DNA from 2 places in the Rubricoccus marinus genome. Region 1 is predicted to be linked to the other one. Evidence: predicted binding sites of a transcription regulator. Region 1 holds the regulator's gene; the other holds the start of a gene.
The links. Region 1 encodes HrcA, which represses chaperone genes, less so after heat shock. Its sites were predicted from a motif close to TNTTAGCACTCNCNNNNNGNGAGTGCTAANA; they were not measured.
Positions count from the first base shown of each region.

Region 2: a site for HrcA is predicted at 3,328-3,358, ahead of groES (co-chaperone GroES). Genes of this name have one in related genera too.

Region 1 is NZ_MQWB01000001.1:623,358-630,452, reverse strand. It holds gene BSZ36_RS02445 (hypothetical protein) at 115-534, opposite strand; gene BSZ36_RS19185 (DUF4342 domain-containing protein) at 903-1,376, shown strand; gene BSZ36_RS02435 (TIGR02757 family protein) at 1,373-2,245, shown strand; gene BSZ36_RS02430 (flavin reductase family protein) at 2,242-2,787, opposite strand; gene dnaJ (molecular chaperone DnaJ) at 2,870-4,036, opposite strand; gene BSZ36_RS02420 (nucleotide exchange factor GrpE) at 4,072-4,743, opposite strand; gene hrcA (heat-inducible transcriptional repressor HrcA) at 4,755-5,849, opposite strand; gene BSZ36_RS02410 (hypothetical protein) at 6,101-6,604, shown strand; gene BSZ36_RS02405 (isoaspartyl peptidase/L-asparaginase family protein) at 6,609-7,095, opposite strand, start outside.
Region 2 is NZ_MQWB01000001.1:1,656,955-1,664,049, reverse strand. It holds gene BSZ36_RS06900 (hypothetical protein) at 1-199, shown strand, start outside; gene mutY (A/G-specific adenine glycosylase) at 196-1,386, shown strand; gene BSZ36_RS06890 (hypothetical protein) at 1,439-2,080, shown strand; gene BSZ36_RS06885 (DUF4199 family protein) at 2,132-2,638, opposite strand; gene BSZ36_RS06880 (DUF2085 domain-containing protein) at 2,641-3,165, opposite strand; gene groES (co-chaperone GroES) at 3,388-3,678, shown strand; gene groL (chaperonin GroEL) at 3,789-5,432, shown strand; gene BSZ36_RS06865 (PP2C family protein-serine/threonine phosphatase) at 5,648-6,376, shown strand; gene BSZ36_RS06860 (FHA domain-containing protein) at 6,376-6,816, shown strand; gene BSZ36_RS06855 (FHA domain-containing protein) at 6,819-7,095, shown strand, end outside.

The DNA of each region.
Region 1 (7,095 bases):
TGCAAGGGGTGATGCCCGGCGGAATTGACTCTGTTTACAGATCGGCCCCCAACTGCTAGCAGTTGGGGGCCGGAAAGGCTGAACACCAAGTGTGCTCGTACTGCCCCTTTGGTCCTACTGACCGTCAGGGAAGACCGCCGTGCTGATGTCATCAGCGTCCGTACCCACAACCGTCACGACGACTTCAGCATCGCTGCTGCCGCTAGCACCGGTGATGGTGATACCCGTGCAGGCAGTGTTTGCGAGCGTGTACGTACCATTCACGTTCGTAGCGTCAACGCCGAGGAGAGCGAGAGTAATAGGGGTGTCGTCATCGGCGGCACCGTTCGAGCAGAAGTTGCCCTCACCACCGCCGAATGCCTGAGGCTTGAGCGCCCAGGCCTGGGCGTCAGATGCGATGCGGATGCCGTCATTGGTCATCGCGTCGATGTTGGATTTCTGCTGGTTCTCGCCAAATGCCTGGATGCCGACGACGACCGCGAGGCCGACGATGACGATGCCGAGGACGAGGAGGAGGAGCTGCTGCTGGCCCATGATATTGGGGGTGTATTGGTTGGAGCGTGGCGCCCCGGAGTGAAGGGCCCAGAGTGGACCCGGATTCAATCTGGGCGCCGTGGGGTGGCGTCCCGTTCGTGATGAGGCCTCTTGCCAGAGCCGTGCCGAAGGAGGCCTCTGGCGCGTGCCACCCCGACATCAGCGGTATAAACAGTCCAAAGGGTGCGTTTTCCTGCGCTTGCGGCCCTTCCGAATGCCCACGCATGCCCGAATGCCCGTCAGAGGGCGCAGAACTGGGCCTCTGGCGACCGTTCCGATTCGAAACGGGTGGGGTGTCTCTTCCTCCACATCCGAAACAAAACGGCGCGCTTGGCCGTGGAGAGCGCTCCCCTCTCCCCCACACGCCCATGAGCTCCCGCCCTTCCCTGAAAGACGTCCAAGATGAGGCGTCCCGCCTCGCCGATACCGCCAAGGACCGCGCCGCTGTCGCCGTCGAAGAGGTCAAGGTGGCCTCCAACCAGATCGTCGACAAGGTGCGCGAGCTGATTGAAGAAGGCAACGTGCGTCGCATCTCGCTCCGCAAGGGGGAGAAGACGCTCTTCGAGATTCCCCTCACCGTCGGGGCCGGCTTTGGCGCCGCGGCACTCCTTCTCAACCCGATGCTCGCTGCCGTGGGCGCCGCCGCCGCCCTCGTGGCCGACGTGACGTTGGAGGTCGAGCGCGACCCCGAGGCCGTCGCCGCGCAAGAGGCCGAAAAGGCTCGCGCGACCGCCGCAGGCGAGGACGTGCACAACGTGAACACGCCAGAGGCCTCTGGCGAGGAGTCCGACGACTCTGGTGCCGCGCCGAAGACGATGGGCCGCCCCGCCGACGAGGAGTGAGCCGACCGCTGCCTGCTTCGAAGGACCCCGCCGCGTCGTTCCCTGCCGTTCCGCCTCCGCCAGAGGCGTTGCGCGCAGAATTGAACGCGCTCGTCGGGCGCTACGAGCGGACAGCATTTATAGGAGACGATCCCGTCTCCATCCCGCACGCGTTCGAGAGCCCGGCCGACCGAGAGGTGGCCGGGCTTTTTGCGGCCGTTCTCGCGTGGGGACGCCGCAACATCATGCTCGCCAAGCTGGCGGAGCTGATGGAACGCATGGACTACGCCCCTGCGCGGTTCGTGCGCACGTTTGACGCCTCTCGCGACGGCCACAGGCTGGACGGCTTCAAGCACCGCACGTTCACCTCTGGCGACGCGGTCGCGCTCACGCTCGCGCTCCAAGCCGTTCTCAAGCGCTACGGTTCTATCGAGTCCCTCGCGCTTGCGCACCTCCCGCGAGAGGCTCCGCACATCGGCCCAGCGCTGCAAGGCTTGTCCCAGACGCTTATGACCATCGTTCCGGGCACGCCGACGCGGCTGAAGAAGCACCTCGCGCGGCCAGAGACGGGCAGCGCCTGCAAGCGCCTCTCGATGTACATGCGCTGGATGGTGCGGCCCGGCCCCGTTGACTTCGGCCTCTGGCGCGGCATCGCGCCGTCGCAGTTGCTTCTCCCCTTAGATGTGCACACTGGGCGGCAAGCCCGCCGGCTTGGCTTGCTTCAGCGCTCGTACGACGATTGGCGCGCGGCGCTTGAGCTCACCGCCGCCTGCCGCGCGATGGACCCCAGCGATCCCTGCCGCTACGACTACGCCTTATTCGGCCTCGGCGCGTACGACGGACAACCGATGCCCGACACAGACAACTCTCCTCTGGCGCCAGAGGCTTAGACCTCCGCTCCGACGCCGCGATACGACTGCTGGAGGTAGAGCAGTGGGTCGCCCTCGCGCCCGGGCACGATCTCTTCCACGCGACCGACAACCAGCGTGTGGTCTCCGATCTCCACGCGCGCGTGCGGTCGGCAGAGAAGAATCCCGAGCGTGCCGTCCAAGAGAGGCAGGCCGCGCGAAGTGGGCCAGTGCGCAATGTCTTCCAGCTGGTCCTCTAGATCTGGAATGGCGAAGCGGGCGGCTGTGTCCGCCTGCTCCGACGCGAGGAGGTGGACCGCAAAGCTCGGCGCCGTCTCTAGCGCTTCGTGGAAGCGCGTGCCGTGCGTCACGTTAAACGTCACGAGCGGCGGCGCGAGGCTCGCGCTCGCGAACGAGCCGATCGTGGCCCCCCGCGCGCCTCTGGCGCCGACGCAGGTCACCACCACGACCGGCGAGGCCCATTGGCGGAGCGTTTCGCGCAGGCTCTCCCCGTCAGCGGGGACAGAGCCGGGCCGCTCGGCGGCCTGATCGGTCGGGGCGGGGTCGTGGGGCGTGGCGTCCATGCCCCCCTGTACCGCCCGATGCGCGGCGGGGATTCCGCCGCGCCAGAGGCCTCTGGCGTGACCAGGGCCGTTCCGCCAGAGGCTAGCCCGCGAAGGCGTCTTTCACGCGCGAGAAGAAGGAGCGCTTCTCGCGGCTCTCTGGCTTGGGCGTCATCTCGGGCTCCAAACGGAGCTGCTCTAACGCTTCCGTAAGCGCCGGCGAGAGGGTTTGGGGCGTCCACACGTGGACGTGGACCATCTGGTCTCCCTTGCGGCCGCCGCCGATCTCGGGGAGGCCCCGTCCGCGCATCCGGAGAACGCGCCCGCTCTGGATACCGGGATCGATGCGGAGCTTGGCGCGGCCGCGGAGGGTGGGCACGTCCACCTCGGTGCCGAGCGCGGCATCGGGGAACGAGAGGTGCAGGTCGTGGAGCACATCGAGGCCGTCGCGGGCGAAGTCCTCGTGGGGCGTTTCGTTGATCTCGACGCGGAGGTTGCCGGGTGCGCCGCCACGGACGCCCGCGTTGCCGGCCCCACGGATCTGGAGGTAGTGCCCGCCCGAGACGCCCGCAGGCACTTCGACCGTGATCGTCTCCTCGCCCTTGGTGCGGCCCTCTCCCTCACAGACCGAGCACTTGTCTACGACGATCCGGCCCTCACCCGCACACGTGGGGCACGGCTGGACGTTGACGAACTGGCCGAGAATGGAGTTGGTGACGGTGCGGACCTCGCCTTGGCCGGCGCACGTGGGGCACGTTTCGAACCCCGCGTCTCCGTTTTCGGCACCCGACCCATCGCACACCTCGCAGGCGATGAACTTGCGCAGCTTGAGCTGGCGCTCCACGCCTTCGGCGATCTCTTCGAGCGTGAGTTCCAGCCGGACGCGGAGGTCCGAGCCCGGACGGCCCTGGCCGCGACGGCGCCGGGCGCCTCCGAAGCCGCCCCCACTGAAGCGCGGGTCCTGCCCGAAGATGTCGGAGAAGGCGGAGAAGATGTCCGAGATGTCGTTAAATCCCGCGCCTCCGCCAGAGGCCGCGCCGCCGAGTCCCTGGCGGCCAAACCGGTCGTAACGGGCGCGTTTGTCGGCATCGGAGAGGACTTCGTACGCCTCGGCCGCCTCCTTGAAGCGGCGCTCTGCCTCGGCGTCGCCCGGGTTGCGGTCCGGGTGCGACTCCATCGCGCGCTTGCGGTAGGCCTTCTTGATGGCCTCTGGCGACGCGTCGCGCTCGACGCCTAGGATCTCGTAAAAGTCAGTGGTCTCGGTAGCCATAGGGGTGCGCCAGAGGCGCGAGGCGGAGGTCGGCGCTATCCGGCGACGATGACGCGCGCGTGGCGCAGAATGCGGTCGCCGATGCGGTATCCGGGCTGGATTTCCGCAAGAACGGTGCCCGAAGGCGTGTCGGCGTCGGGAGCGGGCTGCTGCATCATCGCCTCGTGGAGGTCCTCGCTGAACGGCTGCCCGGTGGCCTCGATGCGCTCGACGCACATCTTCTCCAGCGTGCTGCCGTACTTCTTGAACACGAGCTCGATGCCCTCGGCGAGTGCTTCGAACGCTGGCGACGTGCCCTCGCCGTCCTGCTTGCCCTGCCGCCGCGAGGCGTCGAGCGAGCGGCGGAGATCGTCGTAGATCTCCAGGAAGGGGACCAAAATGGAATCGCGGGCGCGGGCCTCATCGGCGCTGCGCTGCTCGTCGGTCCGGCGGCGGTAGTTCTGGAACTCGGCGGCGCGGCGGAGGAGTTGGTCCTGGAGCGACTTGTTCTCCTCGCGGAGGCGCTCCATTTCGGTGGCCTGCTCGGCCAGCTCGTCCACGGCGTTTACGGCCACGTCGGCGGGGTCGTCCTGTTTCATCTGGTTGCGTACGTCGTCTCGGACCGATGCGCCGGGGCCGTCCTGTTGCGCCCCGGCGGGGGGCGTTCCAGCGGGCTGCGCCTCTGGCGCCAGAGGCCCGGAGGTCGGGACGTTGGGGTCGGTCGGCATCCGAGGTGAGGTTAGTCGGGGGAATCGGTGAGGAGGCCCGCGACGTGCTCCACGAGGGCGACGGCGCGGGGGTAGTCCATGCGGGTGGGGCCGATCACGGCCACGGCGCCTCTGGCGCCGCCCTGCCGGTACGGCGCGGCAACGATGGAGTAGGCACCGCTGGAGTGCTCGGTCTCGCGGCCGATGAGGACCACGGCTTTCTCGGGCGCGGAGGGGTCCACGAGCGCCGGCGTTTCGAGCAGGTGCACGACCACGTCCTCACTCTCGGCCAGTTCGACGACCTCGCGGACGGTCTCGGGCGCGGAGAACTCGGGCTGGCTCACAATGTGCTGCGCGCCGCTGATCGACGCGCGCCGCTCGGGGGACGGGTCGCGGAAAAGGTCGGGCGCCTCGCGCAGGACCACGCGGACGACGCCGGTCTGGTCGCCAGAGGCGAGGTCGTGGAGGCGGTCGGCGCCGGTCTGGCGGATCTCGTCTAGCGTGAGGCCGCTCAGTCGCTCGTTGAGGCGCTGCACCACGCGGTCCAGGTGGTTCGTATCGACCGGGATCTCGACCTCGGCCTGCACGGTCCGGGCGAAGCCGCCGCGGATGGCGAGTACGAAGAGGACGCGGTGCGAGGAGAGCGGCACGACTTCGAGGCGGTCCAACACGCCCGTCGAGAGACGCGGCGTAAGGACAACGCCGAGGAGCTGCGCGAGCCGGCCGAGCAAGCGGCTGGAGTCCCGCGCGACGGCCTCCAGGTCACCCAGGCGCCGCGTGACGGTGTCGCGCAAGAGGTCGGCGTCGCGCGAGGAGAGGCCGCGCACGTCCATCAGCTCATCCACGTACAGCCGGTAGCCTTGCTGCGTGGGCACGCGGCCGGACGACGTGTGCGGGTGCCCGAGGAAACCCGCTTCCTCCAGCGTCCGCATCGTGTTGCGGAGCGAGGCGCTGGACAGCTCGAAGTCGTCCGCGAGGGCCTTGGAGCCGATGGGCGACGCGCTCTGGATAAACCGCTGCACGATCCGACCGAGCACGTCCCGCTCGCGCTCGGAGAGGCCGAACGGATTCCCGCCGCGCAGCGAGGCGCGGTCAGAGGCAGAAGGGGTGTGGAGCGGCTGGGGCATCGGGTCCTCGCAGTCGTGAGGGCTGAACATATCGGCCAAACGACGCTGTGGCCCAAACAACGACAACACGCGGCCGCAGTTGTGAACGGCATGCGCAGGCGCGCACGTTTGGCACCTTTTTGACCGAGGGCCTCTGGCGGAGCCGCTGGCGAGCGGTCCACAGCAGGTCGGCCTCTGGCGAAACCAACACCGAGGGCCTGCCGGATATTTTGCGACCTCGCCTCCGCCCCTTAGCTCCTACACCGCTCTTCGTGCCGACCGTCGATCCGTTTGTCACGACCCGTTTCGCGGACTCGCGCGCAAGCCTCTTTCCCGCGACGCTGCTCGCCTGCATGGCGACAGCACTGGGTGGCGTCATGGTCCTCACACCGAGCGTTTTCGTTAGCGAGCCGCCGCACATCGGGCGAACGATCTCAAGCCCAACACAAGCTTTCCTCTTCGGGCTCCTGATCCTTATCGCGACAGCTCTCGCGTACCGTGCGAAGTACCGGTGGGCGCTCGCGCACCACCCCGCGGTCACCCTCACCCCCGAGGGGATGTACCTCGCAGCCGCAGGCACCACGAAACGGCTCGCCTGGCCGTCCGTGCTGGAAACACAGGTCCAATGGAAGGACGGCGCAGAAACGCTAACGGTGCGGACGGAATCTGAGACCTTCGATGTCCCACACACGCGCGTCTCAGGAGACCTCAAGCGCGTGGCCGAGGCGATCGCAGTCTACCGAGCGGCCCACGCGCCAGAGGCCTCTGGCGCCTGAGGCGCTACTCGCCGTACATCGCCGTCATCACCTTGCCGGAGCGCGTGATGGTCCCGCGGTACATGCCCTCCGTGTTGAACGGGAGGCCCGCTTCGCCAGAGGCGTCCAGCACGATGACGCCGCCGGTCCCGCCGGCCTCGGTCAGCGTGGTGTTGATCACGTGGTCGGCGGCCTCGGCGCAGGTCTCGCCGAGGTACTTCGCACGCGCCGCGATGTCGTGCGCGATAGCGAGGCGGATGAAGTACTCGCCGTGGCCGGTCGCGCTCACGCCGCAGGTCTCGTCCATGGCGTAGGTCCCCGCGCCGATGATGGGGCTGTCGCCGACGCGGCCCCAGCGCTTGTTGGTCATGCCGCCCGTGGACGTGCCGGCCGCGAGGTGCCCGCCGTTGTCCAGCGCGACGGCGCCGACGGTCCCTTTCATCTGCCAGTCCTCGGGCGCGATCCATGCGGGCGTGCCCGCCTCTGGCGCCAGAGGCACGCCGTTGGCGCCG
Region 2 (7,095 bases), 1.0 Mb from region 1:
GCTCCCAGTTCTGCACGAGGGGCGCAGCGCTACCTACCGTCTGCTGGACGCCCCGGCGCTTTCGTGGCTCGTAGACCGCTCCTTCCTCTGGCGCACGACGCCGTCCGAGCGAGGGACGCTGCCGGTGCAGATCGAGCGGACCGTTGAGGGCGCCGGCGTGGACCGGCTCGTGCTGATGGTCGAGATCCGACCATCGTGACCAAACGAGCGGCGAAGCACACGCCTCTGGCGAACGCGCTGCTGGAGCAGGTCACCGACCGCCACCTTGCGGCCTTCCACGATGCCCTCGGCGCGTGGTTCGAGGCGCACCGGCGTCCCATGCCGTGGCGCGAGGCCGACGAGACAGGCGTACGCAACCCCTACCGCGTGTGGGTCTCGGAGGTGATGCTGCAGCAGACCCGCGTCGACACCGCCGTTCCGTACTTCGAGCGCTTTATGGAAGCGTTCCCCACGCCAGAGGCCCTGGCGAGCGCGGATCAGGACGCCGTCCTCAAGCGCTGGGAAGGATTGGGCTATTACTCGCGAGCCCGCAACCTCCACCGCGCGGCGCAGCAGATCGTCGCCGAGCACGGCGGCGCGTTTCCAGCCGACGAAGACGCCGTGCGCGCCCTCCCTGGCGTCGGGCCGTACACCGCCGCCGCGGTCCTCTCACTCGCGTTCGGTCAGCCTCTGGCGGTGCTGGACGGGAACGTGATCCGCGTTCTCGCGCGCGTGTTCGCCGTCGAGCAGGATTCGCGTGCGCCCGTCACCCGCAAAGCGCTTCAAGACCTCGCGACGGGCCTGCTCGACAGAGAGCGCCCTGCCCGCTTTAACGAGTCCGTGATGGAACTGGGCGCAACGGTCTGCACGCCGCGCTCGCCCGCTTGCGCCGTTTGCCCTCTGGCGACCGTGTGCGCCGCGCGCGCTGGAGGAGACCCCGAGGCGTTCCCGGTGGTGAGCAAGCGCAAACCCGTCCCGCACCAGACCGTCGCGGTCGCCCTGATCACCGACGGCGACGGTCGCCTCCTTATCCAGCGACGTCCCGAGGACGCCATGCTGGGCGGGCTCTGGGAGTTCCCCGGCGGCAAGGTGGAGCCCAGCGAAACCGCGCCAGAGGCCTGCGCGCGCGAAGTGGCGGAGGAGCTAAGCCTGAGCGTGGACGTCGGCCCCGAGGTCGCACGCGTGGACCACGCGTACTCGCACTTCACGGTCACGCTCCACGCCTTCCGGTGCACGCTCTCGCCAGAGGCGCCGCCCGCCGGTACCTCTGGCGAGCCTGTTAGCGCCAGCGGCGAGCCCGTCCAGTGGGTGCGGCCCGACCAACTGGACGATTTCGCCTTCCCTCGCGCCAACCGAAAGATTCTGGACGCCATCCAGGCGGCATCGCGGCAACCTTCGCTGTTCTAGCGGCAACTCCGCTCGCCTCTTTTTCGTTCGGCCTCAAACGCCAGCCCGCCCCATGGACTCCTCTCTCCTCGAACTCATCTGGATCCTCGGCGTCGCGGGGTTCTACCTGTGGAACGCGGTGCGCAAGAACAAGGCGAAGGCTCAAAGGCAGAGCACCGCCGAGCCCGTCGCCTCTGGCGAGACGCGTGGCGCGACGCCGTTCCAGGACTTCATGCGCCAGATGGACGAGGCCATGCGCGAGGCCGCTGGCGAGACCGTCGAGACGCGAGAGGTCGAGAAGCCCCTGGAGTCTCCGGACACGCTGGAAGCCAAGCCGGTCCCCTCCTCCACGGTCCCGGCGTCCAGAATTCCCGCGTCGCGCGTCGAGGAATTCCACGCGCAAGGATCGTTTGGCGCCGAGCGCGACTTCTCCAGCGCCGCCCAAACGCCCCACGAGGTCCACGGCTATGGCCTGGACAGCCCGTTCTCGGAAGAACGCTTTGAGCGCCTTCCCCGAGGGCGCGACGTGACCGAGCACCCGCCCGGCCACCTCGATGCCGGCGCGCACGGCCGCGCACGGCCGCTGCCCCGCCGCCTCTCGGTCGCCGGCCAGTGGCGCGAGCGGCTTCGCGATCCAAAGGAAGCGCAGGACGCGCTCGTGCTCTCGGAGATCTTTGGCGGACCGTGGAAAGCGCGGCGCCCGCACAAACGCTAAACGGGCCGCCCGGTCTCCCGAGCGGCCCGCTGCGGCCTCTGGCGCCAGAGGCTACACGTCGAACTCGTCGACCATGCCGCCCTTCTTAAAGACGGACGCGCCGATCGCACCGCCAATCGCGCCAACGAGGGCGCCGATGATGAGGCCCACCACGAGGCCGATCACCGGGTTGCTCATCGTCTGAGCGAATCCTAGCGCCTGCTCGATCTGCGCCGCGTCCATTCCCTGCGCCTCTAGCTGCTCACGGGCAGCCACGATGGGATCGGGGAACACGCCGACGCGGATCAGCAGCTGCTGGATCAGCCCGCCAATCAAGGAGCTGACCGCCCCAACGATGGCGCCAAGCCCAGCGCCTTGCCCGGCTGGGATCGTCAGGTTGTAGGTGTTGGTGTAGTGCCAGACGGCCGCCATTGGCGCGAGAAGCGCGACCAGGCACGCTCCGCACCCGCCGATGATCTGACCGGCCTGACCGCCAGAGGAAGCCAGGAAGGCAAAGATGATCCCGAGGACGACGCCGACGGCGACACCGATGATGATGGACTGATTCTTAGATGGCATAACTACGTGAGGGTGGGTGAGGAAGACATGACCACGGCCCGCTGCTCCAGCAAGCCTCTGGCGACGAGCAGACCCGCGACGAGCCCGAGGAATAGGCCGGTCACTGTTCGAGAGACGGGCGTGTTCATCCACAGGCCGCTGGCGCCGAGCATCCAGTCGACAAGCGTCGGAACGCCAGCGGCGAGCAACACGGCCAGCGCGCGGTGCTTGGGGGACACGCGCGAGAACACGCGCTTCACGCCCTGGACGAACGAGGGGACCGCCAGAGGCCCAACGACGAGCCCGAGCGTGAACCCGGCAAAGATGCCGGTGCACCGGTGGCACAACGCCAGAGGCGCTCCGCCGATGGAGGCCGACCGCTCCGGCAGTTGATGGCACACGAACGAGAACCCGTGCATCAACGCGCCTCTGGCGAAGCCGTCCACGAGCGGAGGCAGGAACGCCAGCCCCAGGAAAAGCACCGCCAGAATTGACCCGATCCCCCATGCGAGGGTCGGGGGCAATCGGATGTCGGCGCGAGGTGTCATGCGAGAAGCTACGGAGAGCCTTCACATTAGATGCATGTCGCGTCGGCGGCCGAGGACTTGCTGGACAGGCAAGAAGCGACGCTCAGGGTTCGGTTGCTCAGCCAAGGCTTAACACACGCTTCGCGGCCCTCGTGGATCGCTAGTCGGGGAAGGCGCGTGTACCTTTAGCACTCAGCACCCGAGAGTGCTAAACCTTCTGACACACCCCATCCCATTCCCATCATGGCCAGCATCAAGCCGCTCGCCGACCGCGTGGTCGTCAAGGCTCAGGAAGCCGAGACGCAGACCGCCAGCGGTCTCTACATCCCCGACTCCGCCAAGGAGAAGCCGCAGCGCGGCACGGTCATCGCCTTCGGACCCGGCAAGGTCGAGAACGGCACCAAGATCGACATGACCGTGCAGGAGGGCGACACCGTTCTCTACGGCAAGTACGCCGGGACGGAGATCCAGCTCGACGGTGAGGACGTCCTCATCATGCGCGAGTCCGACATCCTCGGCATCGTCAACGACTAGTCCCGCCAGAGGCCCCGTGCCTCTTGCGAGACGCCCCGGCCTCTGGCGCCGCGCCCGTCCCCGCGCGACCGCCGCCAGCGGCTCCCGATTACTGAACCCAACCCACTACAATGCCTAAGCAGATTCACTTCGACGTCGAGGCACGCGACACGCTCAAAGCGGGCGTCGACGCCCTCGCCAACGCCGTCAAGGTGACGCTCGGTCCTAAGGGCCGCAACGTCATCATCGAGAAGAAGTTCGGAGCTCCGACCGTCACCAAGGATGGTGTCACCGTCGCCAAGGAGATCGAGCTCGAAGACAAAGTCGCCAACGTCGGCGCGCAGATGGTCAAGGAGGTCGCCTCTAAGACCTCCGACGTTGCCGGTGACGGCACGACGACCGCCACGGTCCTCGCGCAGGCCATCATGAACCAGGGCCTCCGGTCCGTCATGAGCGGCGCCAACTCGATGGACATCAAGCGCGGCATCGACAAGGCCGTGACGACCATCGTCGCCAACCTCCGCGAGCAGTCCCGCGACGTGGGCGGCAAGGCTGAGATCGCCAACGTCGGCATGATCTCCGCCAACAACGACCAGGAGATCGGCGACCTCATCGCTGACGCGATGGACAAGGTCGGTCAGGACGGCGTCATCACCGTCGAGGAGGCCAAGGGCACCGAGACGACGCTCGACACCGTCGACGGCATGCAGTTCGACCGCGGCTACCTGTCGCCGTACTTCGTGACGGACCCAGAGAACATGGAGGTCGTCCTCGAGGACGCGCTCGTGCTCATCCACGACAAGAAGATCAGCGCGATGAAGGATCTCCTTCCCGTGCTGGAGAAGGTCGCGCAGACCGGCGCTCCCCTGCTGCTCATCGCAGAGGACATCGACGGCGAGGCCCTCGCAACGCTCGTGGTCAACAAGCTCCGTGGCACGCTCCGCGTGGCCGCCGTTAAGGCCCCTGGCTTCGGCGACCGCCGCAAGGCTATGCTCGGCGACATCGCGACGCTCACCGGTGGCGAGCTCCTCTCCGAGGAGATGGGCTACAAGCTGGAGAACGCGACGCTGGACACGCTCGGCCGCGCCAAGCGCGTCGTCATCACGAAGGACAACACGACCCTCGTGGACGGTGCCGGCGCACAGGACGGCATCACGGCCCGGATCAATCAGATCAAGGCTCAGATGGAGACCACGACCTCGGACTACGACCGTGAGAAGCTCCAGGAGCGCCTCGCGAAGCTGTCCGGCGGCGTCGCCGTCATCAAGATCGGTGCCTCCACGGAGCCCGAGATGAAGGAGAAGAAGGCCCGCGTCGAGGACGCACTCCACGCGACCCGTGCGGCCGTCGAGGAAGGCATCGTCCCCGGTGGTGGTGTCGCGCTCGTCCGCGCGCTCCCCGCTCTCGATAGCTGCGAGGTCGACAACGAGGATCAGCAGATCGGCGTGGAGATCATCCGCCGCGCGCTGGAGCAGCCGCTCCGCACGATCGTGAACAACGCGGGCCTCGAAGGCTCCGTGGTTGTGAACAAGGTCAAGGAGGGCAGCGGAGCCTACGGCTTCAACGCTCGCACCGAGGCCTACGGTGACCTCCTGGAGATGGGCGTCGTGGACCCGACCAAGGTCACGCGCACGGCTCTCGAGAACGCCGCGTCGGTTGCAGGCCTCCTGCTCACGACCGAGGCTGTTATCAGCGACAAGCCTGAGCCCGAGGCAGCGATGCCGATGGGCGGTGCCCCCGACATGGGTGGCATGGGCGGCGGCATGGGCTTCTAAGCTCAGGCTTTTAGCCTCTGGCGCTCGCGCCACGGCCTCGCAAGAGGCCGATTCGGGCGGCTCTCTTCGGAGGGCCGCCCGTTTTTTGTGCTGCCTCTGGCGCCAGAGCGAGAAAAACCGCTGGCGCGTGAGCCGCTTCCGAGCGCTTCCACGATGGAGAGGGCAGAGGAAATCCCAACGTGCTCGCTATCCTCGTGCGAGCCCTCGCGACGCCGATGCCCTTCCAGACCGCTCCCCCGCTCTCCCACGCTGGAGGCCGCGCCACCAACCAGGACTGCGCGGGGTGGCGCGAAGCGGACGGGGCGACGTGCTGGGTATTGGCAGACGGCCTCGGCGGCCACGCCTCTGGCGAGGTGGCGAGCGAAGCCGCCGTAGAAGGCGCGCTGACCGCGTTCGAGAACCGGCCGGGGACCGACGCCGAGACCGTTCAGCGGTGCATCAACCGCGCGCAATCGGTTGTCCGCACGTTGCAGGAAGGGTCGCCGTCGCTGGACTCGATGCGCACCACGCTGGTCGTCGCCGTCGCCAGAGGCCAGCAGGTACGGTGGGGGCACGTCGGGGACTCACGCCTTTACCACTTCCGTGAGGGCCGCATCGCCGGGCGCACCACGGACCACAGCGTTCCTCAGGCTCTCGTGGAAGCGGGCGAGATCGGCCCGGCGGACGTGCGCGGGCACCCGGACCGCAACCGGCTGCTCCAGGCCGTCGGCGGCAACAGCGCGCCGCGCGCCACCATCGCCGAGGCCTCTGGCGTCCAGTCCGGCGACGCCCTCCTCCTGTGCTCCGATGGGTTCTGGGAGCTCGTCGAGGAGGAGGAGATGGAAGCCGATCTCGCGGCAGCCTCGTCGCCAGAGGCGTGGCTTTCGGCCATGGAGGCACGCCTCACGGCCCGCGCAGACGGGCGCCACGACAACTACTCCGCTCTCGCCACCTGGGCGACCTGATGCAAACGCTCACCCTCCGCTGGAGCCACCGTTCACACCACCACGAGCGCGCCTTCGCGCAAGGGCAATCGGCCGTGATCGGGCGCGACCCGGCCTGCGACGTGTCGCTCCCAGCAGACGACCGGACGGTTCACCGCCGCCACGCGGAGATTATCTGGGACGGCGGCGCTCCGAGCATCCGCGTGATCGGCCAAAACGGCGCGCGGGTGGACTCTCACGCGGGAAAGCTTCGTCAGGGAGAAACCGCGCGGCTAGCGGCGACGGACCGAATTCGGATCGGCGCGTCGGAGATCGAGGCCGTCTACCATAGAGCGACGGCGGGCCCTCGAAAGCTGAGGTGCCACAACTGCAACCGCGTGCAGGACTACGCGCCGGAAGGGATGTGCGTCCACTGCGGCTTCGCGCTGGCGAGTGCCGAAACCGTCTTTATCCAAGAGTGAGCATGACCGTAACGATTACCTGGACCGGCCCCGAAGGCGACGGCGAATGGACGGGCAGCGTGCCGGTCGTCATCGGCCGAGAGGGCGACCTCGAGATCAGCGACCCGCAGCTCTCGCGCCGCCACGCAGAGCTCAGCGAAGCCTCTGGCGTGTTGACGCTTACGGACCTGAACAGCGCGAACGGCACGTTCGTCGGCGACGCTCGGATCGAGAGCGAGTCCTTGGACAGTTCTGGCCGCTTCCGCCTGGGCCACGTCTCGTTTATCGCCGCGCCTCTGG